Regions from separate parts of the Marinomonas sp. G8-14 genome, predicted to be linked through region 2. Evidence: riboswitches for the same ligand, from Rfam matches in the RefSeq annotation. Region 2 holds a riboswitch; the other holds the start of a gene.
What was found. Region 2 has a riboswitch for FMN ahead of AC0L6V_RS00245 (6,7-dimethyl-8-ribityllumazine synthase). Riboswitches for the same ligand answer to the same signal wherever they lie in the genome.

Region 1: another riboswitch for FMN. It lies ahead of AC0L6V_RS18305 (DMT family transporter); the one in region 2 lies ahead of AC0L6V_RS00245 (6,7-dimethyl-8-ribityllumazine synthase).

The regions. Positions count from the first base shown of each region.
Region 1 covers NZ_CM147891.1:3,588,688-3,604,840, reverse strand. Annotated here, with positions in the region: gene AC0L6V_RS18310 (MFS transporter) at 1-674, opposite strand, end outside; gene AC0L6V_RS18305 (DMT family transporter) at 890-1,819, opposite strand; FMN riboswitch at 1,936-2,130, opposite strand; gene rarD (EamA family transporter RarD) at 2,340-3,242, shown strand; gene AC0L6V_RS18295 (phosphatase PAP2 family protein) at 3,358-5,445, shown strand; gene AC0L6V_RS18290 (hypothetical protein) at 5,565-6,002, shown strand; gene AC0L6V_RS18285 (ATP-grasp domain-containing protein) at 6,139-6,945, shown strand; gene AC0L6V_RS18280 (hypothetical protein) at 7,058-7,429, opposite strand; gene AC0L6V_RS18275 (HAMP domain-containing methyl-accepting chemotaxis protein) at 7,580-9,622, opposite strand; gene AC0L6V_RS18270 (GNAT family N-acetyltransferase) at 9,856-10,263, shown strand; gene AC0L6V_RS18265 (adenylyltransferase/cytidyltransferase family protein) at 10,413-11,924, shown strand; gene AC0L6V_RS18260 (NAD(P)/FAD-dependent oxidoreductase) at 12,019-13,329, opposite strand; partial or broken gene AC0L6V_RS18255 (amino acid ABC transporter ATP-binding protein) at 13,432-14,203, opposite strand; gene AC0L6V_RS18250 (amino acid ABC transporter permease) at 14,203-15,561, opposite strand; gene AC0L6V_RS18245 (amino acid ABC transporter permease) at 15,562-16,153, opposite strand, start outside.
Region 2 covers NZ_CM147891.1:36,078-52,230, reverse strand. Annotated here, with positions in the region: partial or broken gene cobN (cobaltochelatase subunit CobN) at 1-3,713, opposite strand, end outside; gene cobW (cobalamin biosynthesis protein CobW) at 3,893-4,981, opposite strand; gene cobM (precorrin-4 C(11)-methyltransferase) at 5,021-5,794, opposite strand; partial or broken gene cobJ (precorrin-3B C(17)-methyltransferase) at 5,841-6,616, opposite strand; gene AC0L6V_RS00250 (MliC family protein) at 6,734-7,099, opposite strand; FMN riboswitch at 7,366-7,541, shown strand; gene AC0L6V_RS00245 (6,7-dimethyl-8-ribityllumazine synthase) at 7,666-8,151, shown strand; gene AC0L6V_RS00240 (leucine-rich repeat-containing protein kinase family protein) at 8,239-9,480, opposite strand; gene AC0L6V_RS00235 (DUF1304 domain-containing protein) at 9,547-9,906, opposite strand; gene AC0L6V_RS00230 (hypothetical protein) at 9,989-10,111, opposite strand; partial or broken gene AC0L6V_RS00225 (DUF2496 domain-containing protein) at 10,137-10,184, opposite strand; gene AC0L6V_RS00220 (class I SAM-dependent methyltransferase) at 10,355-10,993, shown strand; gene AC0L6V_RS00215 (YgiQ family radical SAM protein) at 11,143-13,380, shown strand; gene AC0L6V_RS00210 (hypothetical protein) at 13,485-14,087, opposite strand; gene AC0L6V_RS00205 (succinylglutamate desuccinylase/aspartoacylase family protein) at 14,255-15,304, opposite strand; gene rimK (30S ribosomal protein S6--L-glutamate ligase) at 15,304-16,153, opposite strand, start outside.

The sequences.
Region 1 (16,153 bases), 1.0 Mb from region 2:
GGGTTTTGATAAATTTTTATCATCTGTCTCAAGAAGCCATCCTGCATTTCCGTTACTGGTACCAAATCCAAGACCGGATTTTTTCTTAGCTTGAAGAACAACACCAAACCGATAGTACTAATAAAAACGCCATGACTCAGAAACAAGGTCTGCAAACCGTATTGATCTAAAATGTTCTTTCCCGCCCAGCCACATAAAGCAAAGGCGACCCCAAAGAAGGTACCCCAAATCCCCATGGTCAACGACTTATGCTGCGGCGCACTTAACTTTGCAATCAACGTCGGTGCGGCGACCACCACACCTAATTGCGAAAAGCCTTCCAGCATTCGCGTCACAAACAACAGATTAAAAGGCGGCAGAGTGGATTGAATCAAAGATAAACCACCACCTAACAACAAAGCGCCAACCAACACCTTCAAATAACCAACGCGACTGGCGATCATGCCCGCCGACACCCCGAAGATTAAACCCGCCATACCAACCGCAGACAATGCCGCACCGGTTGACGTTGCACCGGCTTGATAATGCGCAAGCAAATCATCGAAAGACACCGAAAACTTGGCAAACTGCATCGCCGCAGAAATACCCGCCACCCACAGCAAGATAACATTCAGCCACTGGGTTTTTGGCTCGGTGATTGAAAAATCATTAGAAGTAGAGGAAGAGCTGGACATCGGTATTCCTTTTAACAGTGTGAATCACACTGTCTGCGCATGAAGAAAAAGAAAACTGACCTTACGGACAAATTATGTGTGCTATTCTAAAGCAAAAAGCACCAAAGAGGGGCAGGTATTTGCAGAATCAAAAAAGGAAACTAACTATGTGGGAGAAAGATTTGAAAACAGTCTAATGCTCAAAAAATCACCAGACTGTTTTAATTAACTAAAAACTACTGAGTCACTGGCGCCAATTCGGTTTTTTTCAGTTCTTTCATGCGCAAACCGATGTTGCCGAGGATGAGCATCAAGCCGCCGATGATTTGGTAGGCGGTTAATCCCATGTTGAGGAAGTACCAGTTGATCACGGCGGCAAAGACAGGGAACGATAACTCGGCTAAGGTGGCAAGTTGTGCTGGCACGGTTTTCAATCCTTGATAGTAGAACCACATGCCCACAAAACCACTCAATAGCGCCATAGCAATTGCCAAGCTCAAGTCAATGGATGTCATGGGAATGAGGCTGTCTGATTGGGCCAGCGTCAAAGGCAATAACACCAATAAGCCAGCTACAAAACGTCCCGACATAATCGCGTTGGCTGGCATGTGTTGATGGGACAAGTATTTGCCGCACACGGTTGCTGCGCCCCAAGCGATCACCGCTATTAGGGTGTAACCATAGCCTTTCATAATGCTTGTTGTGTCACTTGAATAGTGCCATTGGGCATCGCCTAGTTGGCGTAGATCTGGCCACATCATCACAAAGCTGCCCAGCAAAATGACCGCGGCCCACCGGACAAACTGCCCTTCAATGCGTTCTTTCAGTAACCAATACGCCAACAAAATTGCCACGATCGGTTGCAGCTTTTGCAGCAAGATCACCACCGTGGGATTCAAATAGTGAAAAGCTTCGGTAAACGCCAAGGTACCCATGGCAGAACCAATACCGCCAATGAAAAACAAGCACGAAAAGCCACTGATCGACATGTGGCGATACACATGACGATAACGCCACAACATAGGCGCGACAAACAACACCAAGGTAAGGTGTTCGATCAAAACAATTTGTAGGGTGGAATAACCCGCACCCAACAAGGGATAACGAATTAACGTATCAAGCGCCCACGTGAAGCACGCGATCATGATAAAAAAAGTGCCTGCCATCTTTGGTTTCTCCAATCAATAAGATGTACAGGGGTGATGAAAACGAATATACCAAGAATTGCACACAGAAAGGCGCAGCACAGAGACACGAAGACAAGTTCGTGCACTCACGCTTGGTCGATCTTCTATCATCCGGACTGTAACCGTCGGCTCTGGAGTCTCACCAGATCTGCTGACCCTTGCTTCTTAAACGACATGTCTAAGATGCTTTTCTTAACGTAAGAAACAAGGCGCTCGCGGGCTGTTGATAGATTTTTCAATCTCGTCAAATTACCGCCGGTGGGGAATTTCACCCCGCCCCGAAGTTCGATTAATGTAAAGTTAATGGCTTAACTTTAAACCCATCCCCCAGCTTAGGCAATACGTTCAATCAGTACGCAAATGAAATTGTCTGTTTCACCGTCACTGGAATCGTTGCATAAGATAGTCATTCAGCTTTCAATAAAAATCTGACCATTTAACCAGTATTGCTATACACTCTTATGCCTAAAAACAACATTCATTGAATAGGATTATTTCAATGCAAACCTCATCAAAAAGCGGCATTTTCTACGCGTTAACGGCGTTTACTCTATGGGCGATTGCGCCTATCTATTTTAAAGAAATGTCGTTTGTGCCTGCCCAAGAAGTGCTGGCTCATCGAATTATTTGGTCTTGCGTTATTGTGTTGGTACTGATTGTTGCGTTGCGCTATGGCGCGGCCTTGATCAGGATTTTGCGTTCACCCAAAGCACTGTTGGCGATGCTGGTATCGACCGTGTTAATTGGTCTTAACTGGGGGATTTTCATTTGCGCAGTACAAAGCAATATGTTGCTAAGCGCCAGCTTGGGTTACTACATTAATCCGCTCATCAGTATTTTATTGGGGATGATTTTTTTCCAAGACAAGTTAGATAGAACGCGTAAGATCGCTGTTGGTCTGTGCTTTTGTGCGGTCGCTTTTGAAGTTATTCAGTTTGGTTCTTTGCCTTGGGTAGCTTTAGCGCTGGCACTGACATTTGGTATTTACGGGTTAGTCCGCAAAAAAGTAGCCGTGGACAGTTTTACTGGAATGGCGATTGAGACCGCGCTTATGCTGCCGTTTGCGCTGGCGTATTTGCTAATGAGCGATTCTCCTAGCGCCAATATGTTTGAAAACAGCAGTACGGTGAATTGGTTGTTGTTTGCAGCGGGACCTATCACCATGGTGCCATTAATGTGTTTTGCCGCCGCGGCGAACCGAGTCAGCTTGGTAACCTTAGGCTTTTTCCAATACATTGGCCCCACGGGAATGTTTATATTAGCGGTATTTTTGTATGACGAGCCACTCAGTCCAGAAAAGCTCATTACGTTTACCTTGATCTGGTCAGCCTTAGCCATGCTTATCATTGATTCTGTGCGTAAAATTCGTAAGACGCAATCAAACGAGCTATTGGAATCTTAACCTAAAATAAGTACGCTGGATTTTGCCTGTTAATCCAGCGTGAGTCACAAAACATTAACAAATTAACAGTATCTTGGGAGGATGTTTATTAACACTCCTATGGATACTCATGTTCATGAAAACTAAGACACACTCGTCATATCCGGTTCTTAAACCCCTAACACTTGCCCTCATCACAGTATCATTTTTAACCGCCTGCGCCATTAGGCAGGGTGCAGATAAACCAACGGGAGTAGGTTATGAACAAGTCGTACCTACACCCAAGGTTTCGTTTCCTCTACCAGCTGTGGACAATATTGAAAACAACGGTAACGAACATAAATACGACCCCGACTATAACCCCATTCTTACCCTGCTGTCTGGATTTAACCAAATATGGACGCTAGGAGACGAACAATGGGCAAACGGCAGTGCCAACAGTAAAGGCCCTGCAGATTTTAGCAACGTCAAAATTATTAACCCAATAGCATGGCAAGAAAACATCGCCTATGTAGTAAAAGTCACGAATAATCGGACGTATCAACAAACATTGGATGCTTATTTAGATGATCGTCGAGACAAGAATTTTAGTGTGATTGACGGCTTTGGTCCACTGACTAACGCCTATATAAAAGGTGCTCAAGCACATTCGAATGTACCACTGCATACTGTTAACGATGTCACTAGAGCATCTTCCGATCCCGCTTATTTTGACGCCAACGCGACGCTGGATTATTCCGAAGGTGGAGATGATGATAAAGCAAAAGGTTTGTCTTCTTCTGAATTAGGCAAGGTCGTTGACTTGGTACATTTGCTTCGTGAAAGTTCAGCCTCTACTTCACCAGCAAAATACACCTTCTCGTCTCCTCGCCCTTGGCGTATGAACGATGAAGGGCAAGTGATTCCGCTGGACGCTAATCACGATGGCAAACCCGACACAGAGAGCTTAGGCGGGAAAACCTTCGAACTGTACGATACAAACGTGTCTATTGTTCCTTCTCTAAAATACCAACGCCGTAAAGCAGAGGATGGCCGCCGTAAAGATGGCGCTTTCCCAAGCGGTCACACCAATGCAGGTTACTTAGCAGCTTGGGCGTATGCTTATGCTTTTCCAGAACGCTTTGCAGAAATGGTGACGCGCGGCTCTGAGCTGGGTGAAAGTCGTATTGTGGCGGGTATGCATTCGCCATTCGATGTGATTGGTGGTCGCATTCAATCGCAAGCGGTGGCTGCAGCCGCTCTTCTTAACGAGAAAAACACGGCGCTAAAAGAAGCCGCCTATGAGAATACGGGCGAATATTTTTCCCAAATGTCCGCTGGGGATTCGCTTTACGATCTCGCGCACCAGCAAGATTCTTCAGATCGTTGGGCTGATCACGATAGCAACAAAGCTCTGTATCGTTTCCGTATGACCTATGGCTTTACTCAAGACAAGAGTAAAGCCGGACAAGCGCCTGTCGTACCAAAAGGTGCTGAAGTACTACTGGAAACACGCCAGCCTTATTTAACAGCTGAACAACGCCGTGCGGTGTTGTACACCACCTCGATTGATTCCGGCTACCCAGTGCTAGACGAGTCAAACGGGTGGGGGCGATTAGATTATGTCACCGCAGCGGATGGATATGGCGCCTTCCTTGGGGATGTCACGGTGACCATGGACGCTGATAAAGGTCGATTTAATGCCCATGATTGGTGGCGTAACGATATCAGTGGCAAAGGCTTATTAACCAAGCAAGGCACGGGCTGGTTAACCCTAACAGGCAACAATAGCTACAGCGGCGGAACGCATTTAAAAGCAGGGGTACTAGAGGCGCAATCACGTACTGCGTTTGGTTCTGGAGATGTCTTTATAGAGAACGGGGTTTTGTTAATCACTAGCGGGCTGAATGTGAACAACTTGCAACAGCAAAGCGGCATGCTAACCATCCATCTAGACCAAGTTAACGTACCCGCTCTCACCGTAAAAAATACCGCCATGATTCAAGGGGGCACCTTGGTCATTGATGCACTCGCTAAACCACAGGTCGGTGATCGTATCCCTCTCATTCAAGCTAAATACTGGCGTGGAAAATTTGAACAAGTACTCACAAAAGGCTTTAAGGCCAAGGTTGAGTACAATGACGACGGAGTAGAGGCTCCTCGTAACAGAATAAACGCAACGAAACATAACTTAAAGGGCGACAGGCAGAACAGCCATTCGCCCTTTTTTTATTCCTCTCCGTAAAAAATGAACAGTTTTTGTCATCAACAAGGAAGCTTGATGGCAATGAGCTTTTAAGCCTATGTATTTACTGGCGAATCCCTATTGTAAGAAGCGTTATCAAACACATTAGGTGCTTAACAATGCGCATAAACCTTCAAAAAGCTTTTGCCAAAACCTTCGCTACTATTTTCTTCAGCCTCGCAGGATTTGTGGTACTCGCCAGTTTTTTCGGTGCCATAGGTGAATACCGTCATGGCGAAAGCCTCACCCAAGTTATTATCAAAATCATCAACTCCAACATCATTGCCATTGCGGTATTTGAATTGGCGATGGTCATTAATAAAGAATACGGCAGTGATAATGAGCACGATATTATTGTTTTACTACGTCGCACTTTACCGCGCTTTATTGGCACCGTTTGTGTCGCCATGGCGCTAGAAGGTCTCATTATGGTGATTAAATACAGTCAGCTGGATATGGCGGGGAACTTGTATTATCCCGTTGCTATTGTAGCGAGTTCTGGATTCTTATTGATTTCATTAGGTATTTTTCTCAAATACGCACCACGAGAACACTGATTCTTACGGTGCTATTTGCTACCCGAATGGACGCTTTTTTTGAGTCGAAAATAGGCTAAAAAAAGCGCATTTTTTTGTTTATTTTTTCAGCTTCTGGCCTCACAATCGCGCCATGTTTGGCTATTGATTATAAATAATGAATATCATCTCGTTTGACGCACTAAGAACCCTCCACTTACCTCAGGTTAAATACATTAAACCCGAATCTATGTATGATCATTTGGAGGAAATCAAAGAGGCAGATTGGCTACTATTCCCACAATACTGGCAGCTTACCGCGTTGGTTCATGGGCTAAAAAAGCGTATTTTTCCAAGCCTTGCGTCATACATGATAGGACACGATAAAGTCGAAATGACACGCACATTTCGCACGGTCGTGCCGCATCAGCATCCTTATACGATCATAGCCGCCAATACACCTTACGAGGCGGATAAAATTTGGGACGAAATGCCGTCGCCCTTTGTTGCCAAGATTCCTCGTAGCAGTATGGGAAATGGTGTGTTTTTAATCGAAACACCGAGCCAGTGGCGCGATTATGTGGCGAAAACAGATGTCTTATACGCGCAAGAATATCTACCAATAGACAGAGACATGCGCGTTATTTGGGTAGGCAATAAGATTGTCAGTGGTTACTGGCGTCTACAGTCAGACAATGGTTTCCACAACAACATCAGCCAAGGCGGACAAGTGGAAGTGGCATTGATTCCCAAAGAAGCCCAAGACCTAGTGACATTTTTGGCACAATCTCTCGACATTAACCACGCAGGGTTCGACATTGCCATGGTCGGACCTGTTCCCTACGTGATTGAAATAAATCGCATTTTTGGTAACCAAGGGCTGCCAAATATTCAGCAAGATGTGAACACAGAACTGCTCAGTTATCTAAACGAACAGTATTTGTTATCAACCTCCATGTTGATAGATCAACCCAGCGGATTTTAATAATCACGACACAAAAGCTAGCTCTGCCGAGCTAGCTTTATCATCACGTTCAAAGACGTGTTTAAGGCTTTGGCAACGTCTGCTCTAACACGAGCTTTAGCAGTACAATCGTTTATCGCCGCCGCGTATTCAGTAAACAGTTTTCTTTTGGAATATCGCTCGTTAAGATGGCGAAAAAAGTCACTTGTTGTCGATCAAACAAATTTTGCATTAACTTTGCCTGATCCGCGTTCCCCCCGTACATGTTTAATAACATGGGCGTTATCACATCATTTTGTAAAAACTCACTGTAAGCTAATAAGCCTTTATGAACCAAGGCCATGTCTTCCTTCGTGTAATAACCAGCAAACTCATCTAATTTCACATCAACAAAGTCCACTAGAGCACGACAAGAATTCAGTTCATTAATCGACGCTTTGCTCGCCGCAAATAGTGGGAAGCAGAGTAAAACAAGGATAAAGAATAAGTTATGATACTTTTTCAAAGCCTTTCTCCTTTTTATTATTTTTCTTTTTGAAGAAAAAACAATCAATCAAATGACAATACGCCATTTCAACAGACTAAGGAAGGTTTGAACAGAAACCTATGGCAAACAATAATCGCTACCGTTTGCGCCATATAAAATAAAAAACCGCTAGCACCTTAGAGGCACTAACGGTTTTTTAGCACTAGCATTTAAAAATGCGCTTAGCTCTTTGCTAAAGTGAAATGAGCCATGGTGTCTCTCATTACAGCACTTTGACTGCTTAGCTGCTCTGCAGCAGCAGCGCCTTCGACAGAAGCAGCGGCATTGAGACTCGACAACATCGCCAACGGATACAATTGCACGCGTTACTTCATCTACTGCCAGTGCTTGCTCGCCACTGGCAGAGGCAATTTTCGTCACTAAATCCGTGGTTTCATTAATGCCATCAAACACCGCTTGAAGCGCTTGAGCCGTACTTTGTGCGATAGCAACACCGCTTTCGGTTTTGGCTGAAGACAGCTGAATTAATTTGGCTGTTTCCATGGCGGCGGCGGTACTTCTTGATGCCAAGCCACGCACTTCATCAGCCACCACTGCAAAGCCTCGCCCTTGTTCGCCAGCTCTCGCGGCTTCAATCGCGGCGTTTAGGGCCAATAAATTTGTCTGTTCGGCGATTTCATCAATGGTTTTAATGAAGCCTGCAATACTTTGTCCTGCGTCTTTTATGTCATTCATAGCTGCTACCATGTCTTGCATGTGTGACTGGCCTTGCGCAACCGCTTTTTGTGCCGTAAGAGCCAATTGACTGGCTTGTTTTGCCCCTGTTGCATTATCATTGGTTTGCACAGAAAGCTCTTCTAATGCCGCAGAAATCGTCTGTAAATTGTCTTTTTGCTGGTTCGCGCCTTCGGCAAGAGATTGGCTAAAGCTCGATACTTGTGAGCTACCAGCGGCAATTTGATCACCAGAGCTTTGGATTTCCGACAAGACATTGTTAAGGTTTTTGACCATGTCTTTCAGAGCTTTGCCCAGTACATCTTTATCCGACGCTAATACCACTTTGGACGATAAATCTCCGTCGGCAATCTTTTGTGCAAGGTGTGCTTTGTCGCGTGAACTCCTCACCATCACTTTCACAGCGGCATACAAACTGGCACTGTCTTCATTATTATTGGGTAAATCGATATCAAGATCACCTTCTGATACGCGTTTTACAATATTTGTGACCATCATAGGATCGCCACCCAGATTTTGTATCGTGGAACGAGTAATAAAGATGGCCGTGGCTATACCAAACACAATCGCCAATACCACAATCACTTCAATCACAATAATCGCGGTCGAATTACTTTGCTGTAACTCAGGTCCAAGGATATTTTGCTCCTCTAGGAATGAGGCTCTAAGCTCTTCCGTCATTTTGGCAACCATAGGGCCAATTTGATTCAATTTCTCGTTTACCAGCGCATTACGTTCCAATTGCGCTTTTACCACAGCGTCAAATCCCTGTTCGTAAAGCACAGCGCTGCTTATTGCTTCATCTAGCAAGTTGATACGCTCAGGATTTTCAAGTTCTTTCTTCAAAATCTGAAACTGTGCATTCATTTCTGTAAATTCTTTATGCACAATATCAACAGCGTCTTGTGTACTAGAATCTAAAAACTTCAACGCGTTCACTCGGGCGAGTAACAAGCTTCGCGTAGCTAGTGACGCGTGATAAGCCGCAAACATATCACCATCGTCCTTCGCTGAAACCAATATTTTAGTTAAATCCCGTTCAACAATGGGGCCATAAAGATTTAATACATTATTAACTAATTCATCTTTTTGTTTTTGCAGTGTTACCGCCTGACTAAAAGCTTGATTGTATTCTTTCAAGTTATCGGCAATTACTCTGATCACACCAACTTGCTCAGGATGCTTAATATTCAATATCGCTTCATCCATATATTGTTGAGTTTCTTGCCAGTAACCATCAAACTCGCGTTTGTCTTCTTCGTCAGACGTCAGTAAAAAATCTTTCACTTTAAGACGAACCATCAACATACGCTCTTCAACTTGACTAACGGCATTGGTGGATCTTGCAAGCGAACGATACTCTTCAAAACCGGTAGACGCGCTATTGAGAGCAAAATATGAAGTAATACCAACAGCACCAAGTAATATCAGTACAACAGAAAAACCCAGATACAATTTTCGCGAAAAACTAAACATAATGAACAATCCCTTATAAAACATTACACAAAACATAGTGCATGTAGAATAAAACACTGCTCAATTATTGTTTTATTTTGTCAAAAAATTGTAAATATAGTCGTAAATTTTGTTACGTTAAAATGTAAGGGGCTTTGATACTCCTACTAGTCTGTGTTCAAGAGAATAGAAAAATCTATTATATTCATTTTTCTAACAGAAATTACGCAAGCATGAGCGGCAGGGTTAATTTGATGACTAAAAAGACGCTATTAATGCCAATTAACATTCGCTCTATTCGACATCAAGATTGCAATGCTTGGTCAGCGCTAAGAGTCGAATTTCTGCCTGAAATAAAAAACATTAACCAAGCGGAAGTCGACGCCTTCTTTCATGGCAGCCATCCAAATGTACAAGAGGTGTTGATTGCCCTTGATGATGCCCAAAAGATGGTCGGTTTTATCGAGCTAAACCTGCGTGACAACGTCCCTGGCAGTAGCCAGCAAACCACGCCCTACATCGAAGCTTGGTTTGTCTCACCGGATTGCCAAGGGCAAGGTATCGGCAAAGCTTTGATTCACGCTGCTGAAGAATGGGCAAAACAAAAAGGCTTTCAGGAGGCTCGGCAGCGACGCTCCGATTACCAACGAAAAAAGCGTTAACCTTCACAAACAACTTGGCTTTAACGAAATAGAACGTGTAGTTTGCTTGCTAAAAGTATTAGATTAAGACCTCAAGAGGCACTTACCCAGCCAGCCTTAATAGTAAGAACAATACTGCTCCCAATCACATAATACCCTGCAGGAAGAACATGACCATTGATGACCAAATTCAGCTCGCCGTGCAGTATTTTCGTGCCGGGCAATATCAAGACGCCAAGCAACTTTTTCAAGGTATTTATAAACAAGCACCTGAATATATTATCCCGCAAATCTATCTCGCTCAGTTGGCGGTCTTAGAAGGTACGGGGAACGCGTGGATTGAAAGGCTTGAAGCTTTATTGCGTGAAAAACCTTACCTGCATGAGGCATATCACATCTTAGGATTGTGCTATCAACAAAGCCGCTTGTTGCCCCAAGCCTCCCACGCTTTTCATCAAGCCCTTGGGGCGTTTTTGTCTCAATCCTTTGTTTCGGCGGCGGCCTATCCTCAGCCGATAAAAAAGACCTCGACGTTTGATCGCCCCCGAGCCGAATCCTTATTATGGACCACTCTTGCCGAGCTAAAGCGACAAGGGATTTATGCTTTTGCTACCGCCGGCACCTTACTCGGCCTTGAGCGTACAGGGCAATTATTAGACAACGACAAAGACATTGATATTGGTATTGATTGGCAACAAATGCCCGCTGCCATCCAAGCGTTAATCGCACTAGGTTGGCAGGAAACAGCACGCTCCTATGGTTTGATCAACCCTCGCTGCTTTATACACCTAACGTCTGGCATCACCATGGATGTATGCGGGTATGGTACCGAGCTTCCTTCAGGTGAAACCATATCAGGACTTTGGATGGATCAGGTTCCCTTTGATTGGAACCGCATCACTTACTTCCCCCCGCTTCAGCTTAACGCCAAAATGTCTCCTGCCGGAGAAATATGGCATTTAACGGCACCAGATGCGTTTTTAGCTGCCCTTTATGGCGCACATTGGCGCGTTCCTGATCCATATTTCGACACCATAGTATCCGCCGCTAACTTACGGCATTTTTCTTGGCTTGCGCTATGTTATGGCTACTCACGCCTTTACGGAGAGTGGAGCAAAGGCAACACACAAAAAGCGCTGAATATTCTTTCCACCTTGCGACGACATAAAGCAGACGATCCACTACTGGCCGCCATCGAGAAACACCTTCAGACAATCCAGAAGAACCAGCCGCCAATCCAGAAAAGCCAACCACAGCGTGTACTCGCATTAGGCTACTTCGATTTATTCCACCAAGGGCACCTCAACTATCTGAAATATGCCAAACAACAAGGGGATGTTCTTGTTGTGGGGGTTGCGCCCGATGCGTTTGGCAAGCAAAGCAAAGGCTACGCTCCGGTGATGTCTGAACAAGATCGCATGGCCATACTCAGCGCACTATCGATTGTCGATGAAGTCCATTTGGTTGGCGCGCCCATGTCTCAAACCGAAGCAGCTGCTCAATGGATAGCCTCGCTCAACATCAACGCCGTTATCTGTGGTGATGAATGGCAAGGCAGCGAGCGTTGGAATGCCCTTAGCCAGTGCTTAGCGAAAGATAATATCATCGTCCTATACGCCCCACGTACGGCGAATATCTCAACAACCGATCTGAAAAAGCACATTCTGAATCTTCAAAGCTAAACGCATTTCAAGCATACCCAGCAAAAAAAACAAAACCCAAGTGAATCACTAGGGTTTTGAGAGGTGTTCAATCCAGCGTTGCTTCGCCTTGCTATTACCAGCCGCGTCGATCCGCAAAATCATGCCATCGCATAATGGCTGGCAAAAACCAAGGTTTTCCGGTGTAAAGTGGACGGGTATTGAATGGAAACTGGTCGAAAGACGTTTTCCCTTCCGCTTGATTCAGCACCTGTTGGGCAATTTTGCGACCAAAATAATTGGCGCGACCCACACCAGAACCACAGTAGCCCATGGCGTAGTGCATATCGTCCATTTGGCCGATGTGAGGCACATGGTCAAAGGTGTAAGCAACATAGCCCGACCAAGCGTAATCGATTTTGGCCTCTTCTAATTGGGGAAACACCCGAATCATGAAATCTTGCAGGTATTTCGAATACAGTTGCGGCTGATCACCGCGACCAAACGCCCGCCCGCCAAACAAGATGCGCTTACCGTCTGGCGAAGGTCGATAATAGGCCACCAAACGCTCAGTACCGCCATGAGCACGTAATTTCGGGCTCACAGAACGAATCACAGATTCAGGCAATTCCTCGGTGGCAATCATCGCGGAACGAATCGGAATCACACGACGTTTGAATTTATCAAACTCGCCACCCGTGTAGCCATTTGTGGCGATAATCACTTGATCGGCATAGATAACGCCGCCATCGTACTGAACCTTGTAGCTAGCGCCTTGTTTACTGACATCACGCACCTTGGTGTGTTCTAGCATTAACACGCCCGATTGCTGAGCGATATGACACAGTCCACGATGTAGCTTAGCGGGCTGCAAAGTACCATCGGTCGGATAAACCACGCCGCCATGATAAGCGTTAGAACCCACTTCTTCGAATTGATCCTGACGACTCACCGCAATCGCGGGGAAATCTACTACTTTGGCAAGTTCTTCAGCCTGCTCAATTAAACCCGCATAGTGGCTTGGATGACTGGCCCCACGAAAACGCCCGCACAAAGACAAATCGCAATCAATTTGTTCTTCTTTGATAAAGTCCACCAGCCAATTAAAGGCCACCAGACTTTCTCTAATCGTCGAATGCACCTGATCACGACCATATTGACGCTCTAGCCCATCCACGCCCAACTTGCTGAAGCTTGGGCCAAGCAAGCCGCCATTTCGACAACTGGCTCCTTCCCCTAACCGACCACCTTCCAGTAATATCACTTTGAGCCCCGCTCGCGCCAAAGTAATGGCCGCTGAGATACCCGTAAAACCACCACCAACAATCACAGCGTCGGCTTTTTGTGGAAGTTCAAAGCGAGCATTTGAGTGAATCTTGCTTGCCAAAGACGTATCGGCCAACCAAAAAGGCATGTTGGTGTACGTCGATCTGTTTTTTGCCAACATATTGATTTCATTCCATAAAATAAGGGTAAGTTCGTATTTTTTCTTTAACCGCTAAGCTCAATCTTTGAACGATGTCACGAGTGCTGCCATCGTTCAAAAATTTCAGAGAACATGTTGTAAAAACTCTTTCGTCCTATCCCACTGGGGATTGACTAACACCTGCTCCGGTGGCCCAACTTCGATGATTTCACCATCGGCCATGAACACCACACGATCGGCTACTTGTTTGGCGAACTGCATTTCATGGGTAACGCACACCATGGTCATGCCGGTTTTAGCAAGGTCAATCATCACGTCCAAGACTTCCTTGACCATTTCTGGATCTAACGCAGAGGTTGGCTCGTCGAACAACATGATTTTGGGACTCCATGGCGAGAGATCGAGAAATCGCCACACGCTGTTGTTGACCACCGGATAATTGCCCCGGATAACGCGTCGCCAATTGCGCAATGCCCACGCGATCCAATAAACGCATTGCCATTTTGTCAGCGTCACGCTCTGACATCTTGCGCAGCCAAGTGAGACCTAAAGTACAGTTCTGCAAAACAGTAAGGTGAGGAAATAAGTTAAAGTTCTGAAACACCATACCCATGGTTTGGTGAATGATTTTATGGCTTTGACGATCCCGAGAAAGCGGCTGACCAAACACGGAAACCACGCCTTCCTGGTAATCTTCTAAATGATTCAAGGAGCGAATCAGGGTCGATTTACCTGAGCCAGACGGCCCACACACCACCATAATTTCGCCTTCACTAATATCCAGAGAAACGTCTTTTAAGACATGATGGTCTCCGTACCATTTATTTAGCTTGTCGATTTTAATCGCTGTGTTTGTGGTATTTTTTCTAGCCAAATGGCCTGATGAAGTCATCATTAGCGATCCACCTTTAAACGTTTTTCTAGGGTCAAACTGTATTGAGACATGCTGTAGCAAAACAAAAAGAAGAGTACGGAAATCATCACCAAAGGTTCGGTGTGCATGCCCACCCAGTCTTTGTCATTGGCGATATTACGTGCCATCAACATAATGTCGAACAAACCAATGATGGAAACCAAGGTCGTGTCTTTCAACAAACTGATAAACGACGTCATGATGTTTGGAATCATCATTCGAAGCGCCTGCGGCAGAATAATCAGCGCCATGGTATGCAGATAACCTAAGCCAAGCGTTGCGGCGGCTTCGTACTGACCTTTGGGAATGGCCTGCAAACCACCACGGATGTTTTCCGCCATGTACGCACCAGCAAAGATACACACCGCCACCAGCACCTGCGCAAGCTTGTTGAATTCCACATCCGCGGGTAAAAAGATAGGCAACAGAGTCACGGCCATAAACAAGACAGTGATCAAAGGTACAGAACGAACTAGCTCGATCACTGTCATCGACAACCAATGAATCACGGGTAACTTAGAACGACGGCCAAGCGCTAATACCACACCAATAGGAATCGCCATGGTGATAGCAAAACTGGCGATAATAAACGTCAAGAACAAACCGCCCCAACGCTCAATGGCCACCGGTTCCAACGATACTTGATTCACTACAAAAGCCATCACCAGCGCGATAAGCAACCACACAGCCACAAAGCTCAACAGATGAATTCGTCGCTCAACGAAGCGTGATACCAGCGGCACAAACAGTTCGTTTAGCCCCTTTTTATCCCATACTGACAAGATCCAGTTAGCGTAGATAATGGTTAGAAAAGCCAAAGCAAGGCAGGTCATCACGCCATGTACCCAGCCCAACTCCGCACCAAAACGGCCACCTAAGAAAAGATACGCCCCGACAAAAGGATACAGGCCGATCCAAGACAATAAGATGACGTTACGCAAAGGTATACGCTTAGACATCAGCGGCAATAACCACACCAAGCCAAGCAATACGCCAACATTGACACGCCATTGCTCATCGACCGGAAAACGCCCATAAATTAAGCCATTAAACCAGCTAATAACCCCCGCCCAACAGGCGCCATCCGGACTGATATCCATGCATTGGCGACGATTATCCGCAATAAATACAGCGTTAAACACGGCCCAATCCAACACGTGTTTCACTAAATAAAACAGCACAGCGATCACACACAAGGTCAACACACTGTTACCGATACTGTTAAAACAACGCTGACGAATGGTACCGAAAATGCCACTTTTACTTTGACGTGGCGGACGCGGTGGTGTCGGAACAAATTGCTTTAAAACGGGTGGATTTTTCACGTTTAGATCGTCCATTTATCGCACCTTATACTGCACACTGTCGTTGTACTTGTTGAGCAAGTAGGAGATCAGCAAACTGATGAAGATATAAAAGCCCATGACCATAAAGATGATCTCGATAGCGCGTCCGGTTTGGTTCATCGACGTTTGCATAAACACCGACACCAACTCAGGAAAGCCAATTGCCACAGCAAGAGAAGAATCTTTCACACTGGTCAACCAAGAATTGGTCATCGGTGGAATAATGGATCGAATGGCCTGTGGAATTAAAATCAGACGCAAGGACTGAACACGAGAGAAACCAATGGTAAAAGCGGCTTCGTGTTGTCCTCTGTCGATAGATTGCATACCCGCTCGCACAGTTTCAGCTATCGCCGCAGATCGATACACCGTCATGGCCACAAACGCCGCCCCAAATGACGCTGGAATATAAGCTCCCCCGCTGAAATTAAAACCTTGCAGGCTCGGCACAGACAGAGTCATTGCATTCACAAAGAACCACAAAGCCCAGCTAGCCAGCAATGCCCAAACAACTAGGCCAATATAAAACCCACTGGAACGAGAACCAGACAAGACGTAATACGGTTTAGACCAACGCAACAACCCA
Region 2 (16,153 bases):
CTATCCGTCACCTGCTCGTATTGATAATCCGCTACCAGATCGGTGGTCGCATCGTAAGCAAATAAATAATCCACCGTGGCGGTCATTTCAAACGCCCCTTTGTAACCATGGGTCTGCATGGCTTCGATCCATTTAGGATTCAATACTCGCGAACGCACCACACGATTCAGCTCTTCTTTTAAAGTGCGAATTTTTGGCGAACTCGGATTGGAATGGTCACTATGATAAACGCTCGGTGCTTGACCACTAAACTCAGTGACCGCATTCGTCATGCCGCCTTGGAACTGATAATAATCATCTGAATCGAGAATATCATGCTCACGATTGTCTTGGTTTTGCACCACTGCATCCAGTTGTGACAAGCGCTCAATAAACGCCGCTTTTGCTTCAACGCCTTCTCCATTATTCTTAACACCATCATAATCAGCGTTATCGTTATAAGAGCCATAAGCATAACCGCCCCAGTTCACATAGGCTTCGGCAAGGTCCGCTTTGGTGTCCCAACAACGCTCATCAATAAGACCTTGCAACCCCGCGCCATAAGCCCCAGGTTTACTACCGAATACACGATAAGTCGCTTGGCGATTCGCCACAGCTTCATTCATGCCTTGAGCAAGTAATTTACTTTTACGCGCCTCCACATTGGCGCGAATCACATTGCCTGTACCGGGTTCTTGATAGGCCGCAATGGCTTGCACGGCTGCATCATAGAGCCGCATAACATTGGCAAACGCATCGCGGAAAAAACCAGAAACACGCAAGGTCACGTCCACCCGTGGCCGACCTAATTGCATGCAAGAAAGGATCTCAAAATCCGTCACACGATTTGACCCTGGCGCCCAAATCGGACGCACACCCATCAAAGCAAACGCTTGGGCAATATCATCACCGCCCGTTCGCATAGTCGCCGTTCCCCATACAGACAAACCAAGGTTTTCCGGATAATCACCATGCTCTTGTAAATGACGCTGGATCAGAGCATCTGCCGATTGCTGACCTATCGCCCAAGCAGCGGGAGACGGAATAGCACGATTATCGACGGAAAAAAGTTGCGCCCTGTTGGCAAAGTATCCAGTCGTCCACGAGTCGGTGCACCACTTGGGCCAGGAGGAATAAAACCGCCCGCCAAACCAATCAGCAAAGCTTGAATTTCATCGTGAGCACTTTGTTGTAAGGCAACGAATAAACATTTTTTACTGTGCGCCAATAAAGTCGCTGTTTGAGGCAATGTTACAGCTAACTCGTCTGTAGAATCGTCACCAATAACATGGCTCAACACCAACGATTTGGCTAATAACTCTAAACGCTCTTTAGTATCCGCATGGGTACGCCAAGCCAGTTCGCTGACCGACAACAAACGTTCGGGTTTATCCCCTAACCAAGGCATTCGCTCACTTTTCATAGGATCAAAGTCATCTTGCTCTAACGACAGATCTTTGACTAACGCATGTAAAATACCTTGACTGGTAATTTCGCTACCACGTGGCAGACGCAATAAAGCCACCAGCGTATCAGCGAGTTTATCGTCCTCTGGCAGCTCTCCTAGTCGATGCAAACCGTGACGAATTTGTGCTTCTTTTATCTCACACAAATAGGTGTCTAGGCCTTCCAGCACAGATTCTGCGTTATCCGCCTGCACTCCTGTCAACTCTTCAAGCAAATGTGTGGATTGAACTTTTTCAAGAATTTGCCCACGCAGCCAGGTTTCGCGGCGCACATCCATGCCCATGGCTTGGTAGTATTCATCCACAAGATTTTCTAGCTCAGCCATGTCGCCATAGGTTTCAGCGCGAGTCATGGGTGGCATAAGATGATCAATAATCACCGCTTGCGTGCGGCGCTTAGCCTGCGCACCTTCCCCAGGATCGTTGACAATAAAAGGATAAAAATGTGGCATCGGGCCAAGAGCAATATCTGGCCAGCAAGACGCCGATAAAGCGGTACCTTTGCCAGGCAACCATTCAAGATTGCCATGTTTGCCCACATGAACAAAAGCATCCACCTGATACACATGGCGCAACCAAAAATAAAACGCCAAATAGCTGTGCGGCGGAATCAAGTCTGGATCATGATAATTCGCGGCGAGATCTAAGTTAAAACCGCGAGCGGGCTGAATCCCCACAAAGGTTTCCCCTAAGCGAATCCCTGCCAACATCATACGACGTTGACCGTTTTGCTCGCGGCATTTGTGATCCTCTTCTGGAGGTACCCAGCGCCCCCAAACAGCGTTTTGGCATTCCAGCGGCAGCTGATAAAAATATTCTAAATACTCTTCCAAGGCGAGGCTTTGCCAGCAACCACGTTCATGCAAGGTGCTGGGGTTGTTGGTAACCGCACCGAGTAATTCTTCGATCAAGGCATTGCCATGCTCAGGAATATTGTCGATAGGATAACCAGCAGCTTCTAAAGCTTTTAATAAATTTACCGAGGACGCAGGTGTGTCCAAGCCTACGCCATTACCGATACGGCCATCTTTAGTTGGGTAATTGGCTAACACAAAAGCGATGCGTTTTTGATGGTTGGGTTTACTGGCTAAAATGGCAAAACGTTTAGCCAGCTGAGCCACAAAACGCGCACGTTCTTCATGCAACTCGTAGCGAACTAAATCGACTTGAGCAATGTCGTTATAATGACTCGAAGCCTTAAAACTCAACGCGCGAGTAATAATACGTCCATCCATTTCTGGTAAGACAATTTGCATGGCCACATCACGACTGCGTAAACCTTGGGTCTGTGCTTGCCAATCCTCTTCAGTGCTGCCAGAAAGGATTAACTGCAACACGGGAATCGGCGACGCAAAAGCCGACTGAAAATCTGTCGGCTCAGAGGCTAAATCAGGACTCCCTACTCGATTCGCCGCGAAGCCCGTGGTATTTAAAATCACCTTGGCTTGGGTGCGCTCCACTAATGATTCGATCAGGCCCACCGACACATCATCTTTTAGTGAACTCACCGCCACGACCAATGGTACCAGCCCTTCTTGCTCTAAAATCTCAATCAGACCATCAAACATAGCAGTGTTACCGCTCTGTAAATGAGAACGATAAAACGCCAGAATAGCGACAGGACGAGCTTCTGCTAATGACTCTGAATAGTGGCTCTGCCACTGAGCAAACCCCGTCGAATAACCTGCATGATAGATTAGCGCACTGGGCAAAGGGGCTGGCTCTTGCCAAGAAAAAGGCTTTCCAAAGTAACGCTCTGCGAGAAAATAGAACAACTGCTGAGCGTTTATTTGCCCACTTTCACGCAAGTAGCGCCACACTCGGTGACAGTCTTCTGGACTGGCATTAGAAGCATAGGTGAGAGAAGGATCATGGGCCTCATCACCGGGAACAAAAATTAAAGTTCGCCCCGCTTTGGCTTGTGCCCACTCCTGCAAACGCTGAAAACCATACGTCCAATAGTGCTCCCCGCCAAGTAGAGAAACGACGACAACCTTAGCGTGATCAAGCACTTTATGTTCATACAAGTCGAAAGCGGCAGGCTTAATCAGCTGCATCCAATTGGCGAGACGAACACTCGGTAATCGCGTGATGTCCCATCCATCATCGGTGCCATAAAAAGCAATGATCTGATCAAGCGCACTGCCCAGCGCACCAAGCACACTATCCGCTGCGGCCAGAATGACGAGGCTCTGCAGGAGTTTGCCCAAGATCGACAATCCCTTCGTCGTCAACAAAGCCACCCGGTTTGGCTGCTAATAAGTGCACTCTTTCTCCAATTGTTTTTCACTAAATCAATCTAGTTATTCAGTTATTCGATATTTATTCACGGCGTTACGAGCGAAGCCAAGACGAGGCAAAAATAGACGAGAAAGCGGAGTTTATAGTTATAAATGAGCAATTCGAGTCTATTTTTAACAAAGTATTGGCAAGTGCAGTAGCCGTGATCAAGCACTCAGGGCATCATGCAAAACGCCTTCTATCTGCTCTTTATGAATACCTTTACCGATGAACACTAACTGGGTTTTACGCACTTCTTCTGGTTGCCATAAGCGGTCAAAATAACGATCCAAACGTGTTCCCACGACCTGAAATACTTGACGCATTGGCTTACCGTGTACTGCAGCAAAGCCTTTCACACGAAAGATATTATGTTCTTCAACCAGTTGAGTCAGGGTGTCTTGCAAAAGATCAGACTGCACTTCACCTAATGTCACGACAAAAGAATCGAAATGATCGTGAGCATGGTCATGATGCGCACCATGAGCGTGATGATGATCATGATGGTTATGTACCTCATCGATTCGGCTTTCTGTTGCTGCATCAATGCCTAACAAAACATCCAATGCCGCCTCACCATTTTCGATATAAACGGTTTTGACCGTGCTTGGCACTTCATGGGCAATAATGGCTTGAACACGGGCGCGCTCTTCGTCATTGAGCAAGTCGTTTTTACTGACCACAACCAGATCGGCGGCACTTAGCTGATCATCTAATAATTCTTGCAAGCTTGGATCATGATCCAAACTTTCATCCGCTAAACGTTGTGCTTGCACCTTGTCTTCATCATGGGCAAAACGACCTGCTGCAACTGCAGCGCCATCCACCACAGTAATCACTGCATCCACAGTGCAATACTCTTTTATCCCCGGCCAATTAAATGCCTGTACTAACGGTTTTGGTAGAGCCAGCCCACTGGTTTCAATCAAGATGTGGTCAATATCACCACGGCGTGCCACAAGCTGCTGCATAACAGGCAAGAACTCTTCTTCTACCGTGCAACAAATACAACCGTTAGCCAGTTCATAAAAGCCGTCGTCACTGCGCTGTGACGTCTGTTCGCCCTCTTCCCCTTCAGGACAATCTAATGGACATGCTCGCAATAGATCCGAATCAATATCTAATTCGCCAAATTCATTGACGATCACCGCTATACGTTTGCCTGCGGCTTGCTTTAGCACATTGGATAATAAAGTGGTTTTACCACTGCCCAAAAAGCCAGTCACAATTGTGGTAGGAATTTTATTCAATTGCATGATTCATCCTTTCTTACTTTTAGGGATAATATATTTAAGTTAGGTATTTTTAGGCTTATGTATCTTACGAAAAATGTGCGCTTGTCCTTTATCGTACAAATAGGAATCCGCAAAATCTTCTGTGTCTAACACCTTCCCGACCAGTATCAAACTGGTACGAGTGAATTTTTTCTCTCTTACTTTGGCGACAATGTCCGCTAAAATGCCCACCACATAATCTTGATCTGGCCAGCTGGTGCGATAACACACCGCAACAGGACAGTCCTCACCATAGTGTGGAATCAGCTCTTCAACAATTTTATGAATACGCGTAATACCAAGATGAATCGCTAACGTCGCGCCACTTTGCGCCAACGCTGGCAAACGCTCTCTTTCTGGAAAAGGCGTTTTGCCTTCATAGCGTGTCATGATCACTGTTTGTGACACGCCTGATAAGGTCAACTCTTTGCGTAATAACGCGGCCGAGGCGGCAACAGCACTGACACCTGGAATCACTTCGTAATCAATACCTAAGACTTCTAAACGGCGAATTTGTTCACCAATTGCACCGTATAACGCCGGATCACCAGATTGCAGACGAGCAACGTCCTTGCCTTCTTGTGCCGCCTTTTCGATAACGGCGGTGGTTTCATCCAGATTCATCTCGGCGGTATCGTATATCGCTTCCGCAGAACCACGCACACTGTCAATCACTTGTGGGGGAATCAAAGAGCCTGCATAAAGAACTATCGGGCAGCGTTCCATGGTTTTGACGGCTTTCACTGTCATCAACTCTGGATCGCCAGGACCTGCACCAATAAAGTAAACCTTCATTTATTTTCCCTTATCACTTTTTTATACAGAGCAAACACCATAAAAACTAAAGCTTTTTAGAATAGCCACGCGGGGTGTAAATCCAATGTTTTTCACCATTCACAATGTGTTTGGTGTCAGAATTACCGACGCTAACCATGGTAAACATATCCACGTTTTTGGCATCTAATTCACCAAGCGTCGTAAAGGTGATTTCTTCTTCCGGACGGGTTAATTGACGGCCAATCATAACAGGGGTGCTGGCTGGACGGTATTGCAATAAAACATCACGAGCGTGGTTTAATTGCCAATCGCGTTTTTTTGACACGGGATTATAAAAGGAAACCACAAAGTCACCAGCACCACAGGCATGAAGACGCTTATCAATGGTTTCCCATGGTGTTAATAAATCGGACAGTGAAATAGTACAGAAATCGTGACCCAGCATGGCACCAACTCGGCTAGCGCCGGCTTGCATGGCGGAAATACCAGGGATAACTTCAATATCGACATTTAGCCACTCAGGGTGATTTTCTTTGCCTTGTAATTGCATATCCAGCAACTCAAATACCAAAGTCGCCATGGCATAAATGCCAATATCACCACTGGAAATCAGCGCGGTATTTTTGCCTTGCGCAGCCAAATCTAAAGCCAAACGGGCACGACCAATTTCTTCGCCTAGAGGCAAGTCATGGAAGGTTTTTCCGGCGCTAAGCTCACCCAACAAGTCCAGATAATAACCATATGCAACCCAATCACTGCAGACCGCTAACGCTTTCGTGGCATTGGGAGCCACCAGACCTAAATCACCGCGCCCATGCCCATTACAAATAACTTGCTCATGCACTCTCTACAATCTAATCATGCGCCACAAGGCGCGAATAAGACTATTGTACACGGATTGCAAATCTGACGGGATGAAAACACCACTATTTCAAATGAACGCTTTTCAGGAAAAAATTAAGACTCAATGCGCACAAGCTGACACTGGAACTTTTTCATGCTGCGAAGTTCAAGTTGCGCTTCATCACTATGAATCCAAAAAGATACCCCCTCACCCAAGTAAGAAGCGCCGGAGGCACTCACGGCTTGGGTTAACTGATACTCTTTTTTCTGCCAAGACAGTTGAGCTTGATCAGCGTGAAAAAGAATGGCTAATGGTTTTCCATTGCAGTTATAAACAGCAGAATTAGTTTGTATGGTATTTTCAGCTTCATACATGTCATCGTCAGAGACATTAGTCGTCTTAACGGAACTGCAGGCTACCAAACCCAAAAAAGAAAAAATCACTAAGGTATTTTGTAAGGCTATTTTTTTTATACGCATTGTCGAGACTCCATTCTAGAACCACTTGTTCCAGTCCACTTATTTGTCTGAGTGATGGCTAAGTAGCTTAAATTTTAACACTCCATTCGATCTCTAGCCAGAAAATAAGACCCGCCACATTGATGGAGGTGGTTACTTCCACCAATCCGCTCTTTTATTTATTGATGAACAAAAGCGTTGTCACAAAATCACCACAATTGAGCCGACTTGAGACTTTGACAGCAAGTGACAAAAACGAGTATATTTCCTTGGTCGGATGTATCCGACTTCGTTCTCGGGGCGGGGTGAAATTCCCCACCGGCGGTAAAGACTTTGTTTAAACTAAAAAGTTTAAACAACAATCTAAGCCCGCGAGCGCCTTTAAGAAGTTTTTCTTTTAGGGTCAGCAGATCTGGTGTAATTCCAGAGCCGACGGTCATAGTCCGGATGATAGAGAGCGCGTCAGACAAAACCTATTAGAGTACCGTATTTTTTGCGGTGCCCAACAAAGGTATGCCATTTAAACATGGTGTATTTGCCTGCCCGTTCGCCCTGATTCACCTTAAATATTTAGGATTATAAAATGAATCAGAGACTCAACGAATATTGAATTCACTCCAGCAACAAAACGTATCGCTATTCTTCATGCTTCTTGGCACACTGAAATCGTGCTCAATTGCGTGGAAGGCTTCACTAAAGAACTTGTTTCTCGTGGTTACGATGCGTCGTTAATTGACATTATTCCCGTGCCTGGTGGCTACGAAATCCCACTACAAGCAAAACTGCTCGCAAAAAGCGGACAATATTCCGCGATTGCAGGCACAGCATTGGTTGTGGATGGCGGCATTTATCGCCATGATTTTGTTGCCTCAACTATTTGCAACGCCTTGATGCAAGTTCAATTGGAAACGGAAGTACCGGTTCTTACCGCAGTACTGACGCCACATAACTTCCATGAGCACGACGAACACAAAAACTACTTCAGCCGTCACTTTATTAAGAAGGGGATTGAGCTGGCGAACGCTTGCGATCAGACTATTCGCTTGACTGAGAAAGCCAAACAAATGCGATAAGCGTTTACTCTTACGATCAACAGAATCGTTAAACGCCTCGTATCTCATGAGATACGAGGCGTTTTTTTGTTTTAACTGTAAACCCTACTAAGAAAAAGCATGAGATTTCAGCGATATATAAAGATCACTATTCTTATCAGCCTCAATACATAACCCCAACAAATCATCAATAAAAAAACCTAACGCCCGTCGCTCTATTCGCTCTATTCCTTGTTGCTGTTGTAACGACAAGTTGGCATATTTTGATGCCGCACCAAAGTCACCAAACAACACGTGGCCCTCTTCGTTGATCAGAGCATTGTGGGCATAAAGGTCACCATGGCTGACTTTTTTCTCGCAAAAATGTGCTACCAATTGATCCACTTGCTCCACAATACGAGCGATTTTATCAATCGAAAACCGCTGATCTAAGGCAAAAGTATCCCGTGTACAAGAAGCAAGACTGGGTGGCTGGCCTAGATTCGTGTAATGAGCTGGAATCAATTCCATCACCAGCGCAGCACAGTCTTCCTCTGTTACTTTTGCCAAAGGCTGAACAAGATTAGGATGATTCCCTACCGCTAAGCATGCATCCAGTTCATCCTGCGGAAAACCGTCACTGGTCACCTCGCCTTTAAATACTTTTACTGCCACAGAGTCTGAAAAATGAAAGGGGTTTTCTCGCCATGTCGCGAGGGAAATAACCCCAGATGCGCCCTGCCCTAAAACCTGATGTAATTCTAAGTCTCGAAATTGCACTGTCTTAAATTCATTATGGGGATCACGTGCAGCACAAAATGGATTACCAGAAAATGCTAACCAAGCCAAACGAGGTAGCGTTAATAAAACATCAGGAAAAGCCGCCAGCTTATTTGCCGACAAACGAATCAACTCTAATTTACGACAATGAGCAATGGAATCAGGCAATGCTGTTAAACGATTCCCTGCTAAAGCCAGCTTCTGTAGACGAACTAACTTTCCAAAATCCTCCGGAAGAGAATCGATTTTGTTATCGGTAAGAATTAACCAACGAGTCAGTATAGGCAATGAATCAGAAGACACGGTCATAATTTGGTTGCTTTTAAAGCCAATCATTTCCAAGTTTTCACATTGCCCTAGAACCTTTGGCAAGTGAGTGAAACGATTATTCGAGCAAAAAAGTATACGAAGTTTTTTGAGACGCGACAGGTCTGCGGGTAACTCACTTAGCTTATTATTCGACAAATCTAAAATTTCTAAACTATCAGCAAGATCGAAAATAGCCTCAGGGAAAGTCGTTAAATTATCGGATAGCTGCAAGCGGACAACGCCTTTCAGCTCTCCACGGTTAAGTTGATCGAGTGTGTGCAAAATAAAACTCTTTATAATGAAAATTTACACACATTATAACCAATTATGTACATTGTATGGTGGCTTTTAGCCCGTTAATAACACAGCAATTAATGCCATCAAACCTGGTAAACCTTGTACAAACAAAATCTTCTTGCTTGAGGTAATGGCACCATACACGCCAGCGACAACCACACAGAGTAAAAAGAAAATCGTTACGTGCGATCCCCCGTCACCAAGCCACAAGCTCCACAGCAGGCCCACAGCAAGAAAGCCATTGTAAAGTCCCTGATTCGCTGCCATCACCTTACTTGCTTTGGCAAAGTCTGGCTTCAATCCAAAAATCTTCATGCCTTTAGGCGTATCCCAAAGAAACATCTCAATATACATGATGTAGAAATGCAAAAATGCGACAAAAACCGTGGCTAACGTTGCGATTAACTCCATACCCTCTCTCCTTCTTATTTTTATCCCATTAAGCATGGCTTTCCCCAGTCTCCTATCTCATTGCCGTCAAGAAACAGAGAAACTATTTTGCTCTATCCTGGTCTACTTCACCAAGCACGTTGGATTTTTCATCTGTTTGTGCAAGTTTTTGCTGGAAATCTTGCAGCGCAATGGTCAGCGCACCTACGGCGACTCTGGGACTCAATATCGTGACTTTCCAATAATGCAATAAGATCAACAGCCAACTTGATATGATCTGGCGCCTGGTCTAAAGACATAAAAACTCCATGCGAAAAACGGCAATAATATATAGGTAAAATACACTAAATAGTCCGTAAAAAACCATTTTGCCGTCTATAATGGCTTTTGGCATTATCAATTGTTCAGCGAAAATAAGACAAATACAATACACACCGAACATAAACAAGCCTAATTTAACGAGGTTACCGTGATTACAAATGAATTTTGGTTAGATCGATGGAAAACGGGACGTATCGGCTTTCACCAAGAAGGTGTTAATCCTAAACTAATTGAGTTTTGGCCCATATTACCAAAAGGCAGTAGCGTTCTTGTGCCTTTATGTGGCAAGTCCAATGATATGATCTGGTTGGCGGAACAAGGCTATTGGGTTACGGGCGTTGAACTGTCTTCCTTAGCAGTAATTCAATTTCTAGGTGATAATGACTTATCCTATGAAACCTATCAACAAGGCGAATTAAAAATTCATACTGTCAACGGCTTGCCATTGCGTATTGTTGAAGGCGATTACTTTTTATTCAACGAAACCGAATTTAATGCCTGCTACGATCGTGCCGCGATGATCGCTATGCCAGATTCCAAACGCACTGAGTATGTCTCACATACTCTTCAACGCTTATCCTCCACTGCCAGCTTATTGTTAGTCTCATTACACTATGATGGCGACAAACAAGGACCACCATTTTCTGTCAATGATGATAGTGTTGTGTCCCTCTGGGGAAATCAAATTCAAAAAATCGCCTCTGAAAACTTAGCTCTGACAAATCCGCAGTATAAAGAGGAAGGACACAATATATTTGAGGAAAGCGTGTGGCGTATTCAACCTTAAATAATATAAGCCCTAATAGACCTAGATTAGGCTGTCTACCCTAGGTTTTTTCTGGGATAATACAGCACAATTTTTCACCGATAATCCATGTATCCTTGTAATTGCAGCACGATAGTCATCGCCATTACGCCCGATACCAAGAGTAGATAATGATCAAACGACATAAAACCGCCAAGCATCTCTTTTCTTACCCATTGTATTGGGCCGAGTGTTACGGTGTTTCCCCCTTTCTTCCGACCACCAGAGAGGAAATGGATGCCCTTGGTTGGGACAGCTGCGATGTGATTATTGTCTCCGGTGATGCTTACGTGGATCACCCAAGTTTTGGCATGGCGGTATTGGGCCGCTTATTAGAAGCGCAAGGTTATCGTGTCGGCATTATTGATCAGCCTGATTGGCGCAATACGCAAGACTTTATGCGCCTTGGTCGCCCTAATCTGTATTTTGGCGTTACCGCTGGCAACATGGACTCCTTGATCAACCGCTACACCGCCGACTTAAAAGTACGCAACGACGATGCTTATACGCCGTACGGCGTTAGTGGAAAACGTCCTGACCGCGCGGTTATTGTCTACTCTCAGCGCTGTAAAGAAGCCTTTCATGATGTCCCTGTGATGATTGGTGGCATTGAGGCCAGCCTGCGACGCATTGCTCAATACGATTACTGGAGCGATGAAGTGCGCCGCTCAGTATTAATCGACTCTACTGCGGATATTTTGCTTTACGGCAACGCTGAACGGGCTATGATTGAAGTTACCCATCAAATGGCCATGGGTAAAACGCTTGACGAACTCACAGACATTCGCGGCACAACTATTGTTCGTAATGCGCCTCCTGGCGGCTACACTGAAATTGACTCCACGCGTGTTGATTGGCCAGGCAAAGTCGATCAGATCTACAGCCCTTACGAATACATTCCAGAAGGGAAATGTCAGACTAAGGATGAAGACGAGTCCGATGTCATGCCAATCCGTGTGATTCCTGCACCGCTGCGTCGCGGTGAAAAGCTCGATCCTGAAAAAACGTATATTCGTTTACCGTCTTTTGAAAAAGTATCCAAAGATCCCGTTTTGTACGCGCACACCTCTCGTATCTTGCATCTTGAGTCAAACCCACATAATGCTCGGGCGTTGATTCAAAAACATGGCAAAAAAGAAATTTGGGTTAATCCACCACCGATTCCATTAGAAACACCTGAAATGGACGGCGTGTTTGATTTGCCTTATGCGCGTGTGCCGCATCCGAAATACAAAAAAGCCCGCATTCCGGCTTATGATATGATTAAGACATCGATCAATATCATGCGTGGCTGTTTTGGTGGCTGTACTTTTTGTTCGATTACCGAACATGAAGGACGAGTCATTCAATCTCGCTCACACGAGTCCATCTTGAAGGAAATTGAAGACATCAAGGATAAGGTGCCAGGCTTCACAGGCCACATTTCTGACCTTGGTGGACCAACCTCCAACATGTACACACTAAACTGTAACGACGATGAAGTACAAGCGTCGTGCCGTAAACTGTCTTGTGTTTACCCGACCATTTGCTCCAACTTGAATACCGACCATAGTCCAACGACGCAACTGTATCGTAAAACTCGTGCAGTTGAAGGCATTCATACTGTGTCTATCGCTTCAGGCTTACGTTATGACCTTGCTGTAGAAGATCCTGAGTACGTTCGTGAGCTTGTCACTCACCATGTGGGCGGCTTACTAAAAATTGCCCCAGAGCACTCAGAGCAAGGCACCTTATCAAAAATGATGAAGCCAGGAATGGGAACATACGACCGCTTCAAGCGCATGTTTGATAAATATTCCAAAGAAGCAGGCAAGAAGCAGCATTTAATCCCTTACTTTATCGCTGCCCATCCAGGCAGTTCAGACGAAGATATGCTCAACCTTGCCGTCTGGTTAAAAACCAATGATTTCAAACCAGATCAAGTACAAACGTTTTACCCATCGCCCATGTCATTAGCAACGGCGATGTACCATTCTGGCAAAAACCCATTAAAGCCGGTGACATATAAGAGTGAAGACGTTTATACCCCTAAAGACGCCAAGCAACGCACTGTACAAAAAGGCTTCTTGCGCTATCACGATCCTAGCAACTGGCAAAATCTTCGCGATACGCTCATTAAAATGGGCCGCACCGACCTTATTGGTCATGGTGACAACAAATTAGTACCAGCGGAAGAGAAGGACAAACAGATTCATCGTCGTCCTCAGAAAGCAAAACCAGGTCAAGCGACAGGCGCCTCTCACACGTCAAACAGACCAACGATGGAAAAAAATATTGCGGCAGAAAAGGCTCGTCGTAAAAACAGCAACACGATGACAACAGTGCCAGCAAAACGTCGCAAGACAAAAGTAAAATCTCGTCAACAGTAAGCCTGTACCAGACGTCATTTTCAATATAAAACGTCAAACACAAAAAATGCGTCATGTTTCTTCAACATGACGCATTTTTTATTGAATGACATATTGGCTATGTTCTATTTAATCAACGCTCTGCGACGGCAAGTAATGACTAACTCAATCGCAGCGATAAAAATTAAGGTATAACCCAAGGTTTCAACGCCCTCTTCAACAATATTCTTCACAAGGCGCATATAGGAATCTCCCATAATAGCTTGCCAATATGACCCTCGCCCAAGTAAACGAGAAAAGACTACGATGGTGACAAAACCCGCCAAAAAAGTGCCAAAGCTGGGTTGCTGAGAATATTCTTTTAATGAAGCATATATGGAAGAAAAGCGTCCCCATAGAAAAACAAGCACGCAAACAAAAATCAAACCAACAATACTTTGCCAAGCGCCATCAAACACATACATGTCCAATAAAGAATCAGATTCACGCACAAACATCATGGCCAGCAAAGCACCAAGTAAGGTTGCTGCTATGTTTAATTTCGCGTCTAAACGTGCTGCATACAAAAACAACATACAGCTGAAAAATGACATAAAGTCTTGCATATGCTCAGTCAACGAACTCTCACTGTACTGAGCGGCTGTTTGAAATTCATAACCCTCTAAAGAGATTAATTGAGCCACTCCAGCCACGGCAAAAAGATACGCAAGACTACGAAAGATAAACATATAAAACCTCGACTTGTAATAGCGAGATTTTAATGAAAAAAGTGAAAAACGATGCATTACAAGAAGATGACACTATCATTTCTTATTTCATGCGCATGTTATGACATTTTATAATTAATATGTCATAACATGCGCACTAATATGATGAATAATATCGCAAGAGATAATTAAGAAGATTTATAATCAATAAGACTTAATGACGCCTCACTATCCATTAACTCATCTTGCATACTTTCTACATAACCTGCCACTTCATCAGGCGCCAAAAAGTGTGCTATGTGATACATGGCATCCCCTTCTTGAACTAATGGAATATTCTGCTTACCAATAATGATCCCGCCATTTTTGCACAACACCTTGTCCAGAATATCACCATAGGGGTCTTTAATTTCAGCCAGCACATCCCCCTCTTCAACAAGGTCACCCAATTCTTTGATGTGCGTGGTAAAACCGCTGTCCGTGGCGCGAATCCAGCTGCTGCTTCGAGCAATTCTAGGTTCTGATAGCGATTTTTTACTACGCGACTTAGGCAGCATACCTAAATGCCTCATCACACCCACAATGCCTTTCACACCGGCTCTTATAGACAGTTCATCAAAACGTAAAGCCTCTCCTGCTTCATAAAGAATGACTTTCGCGCCCACATCATTTGCGCATTCTCTTAATGAACCATCACGAAGGTTGGAATTCATCAGCACAGGCACACCAAATGCTTTCGCAATTTCTAGTGTTTCGGGGTCATCAAGGTTGGCTCGAATTTGCGGCAAATTCGTACGGTGTAAACTCCCAGTATGAAGATCAATACCGTAATCTGCTTTGGAAACAATTTCATTTAAAAAGCGATCAGCGACACGACCGGCCAAAGAGCCACGCTGAGAGCCAGGAAAAGAACGATTCAAATCACGACGGTCGGGTAAATAGCGACTCTGACTTAGAACACCATACCCATTCACAATGGGCACAGCTATCAGAGTCCCTTTCAAATTTTCTAAATACTTACTTTGAATAATACGGCTAATAATCTCAATGCCATTAAGTTCGTCGCCGTGAATGGCCGCACTAATAAATAATGTTGGACCAGATCTCTTTCCACGTTTAACAAAAACGGGCATCGACATATTTGTATCTGTATACAATTTCACCATTGGCAGCTTTATTCTTGCAGTGCCGCCTAATGGAATATCCACACCACCAATTGTTAAAACTGTTTTCGCCATTAGCCCTTCCCTTTTGTTTTGGTATTACTCAAAAAAGCTGTCTTTTCAATGTGCTGAATAATCATCGAAGCAACGTCTTTTCCTGTTGCTGCCTCAATACCTTCTAAACCTGGCGACGAATTAACTTCCATAATCAAAGGACCATGATTAGAGCGTAAAATGTCAACACCACACATATTCAAACCCATCACCTTTGCGGCTTCTACTGCCGTTCGCCTCTCTTCTGGAGACAATCTAATTAACGATGCCGTTCCACCACGATGAAGGTTAGAGCGAAATTCACCTTCAGCGCCTTGTCGTTTCATAGCAGCAATAACTTTACCACCAACAACTAGACAGCGAATGTCAGCACCACCCGCTTCTTTGATGTACTCTTGCACCAAAATATTGGCTTTTAGTCCCATAAAAGCCTCAATGATCGATTCTGCGGTTTTATTAGATTCCGCCAACACCACGCCGATCCCCTGTGTACCTTCTAATAACTTAATGACAACAGGCGCACCACCGACGTTTTTCAACAAGTCGCCTATTTTATCAGGATGGTGAGCAAAACCTGTTTTAGGCAAGCCCAAGCCCTTACGAGACATAAGCTGCAAAGATCTTAACTTATCACGTGAACGACTGATCGCCACGGACTCATTAATACTGTAAGTCCCCATCATCTCAAACTGTCTAACCACTGCTGTACCATAAAAAGTTACTGACGCGCCAATTCTTGGAATAACGGCATCGTATTTTGGTAAAGGTTGACCATTGTAACGCACAGACGGATTGCTACTGGTGATGTCCATATAGCAATGCATGGTATCAATAACATCTACCTCATGACCGAGCTGCTCACCGGCTTCA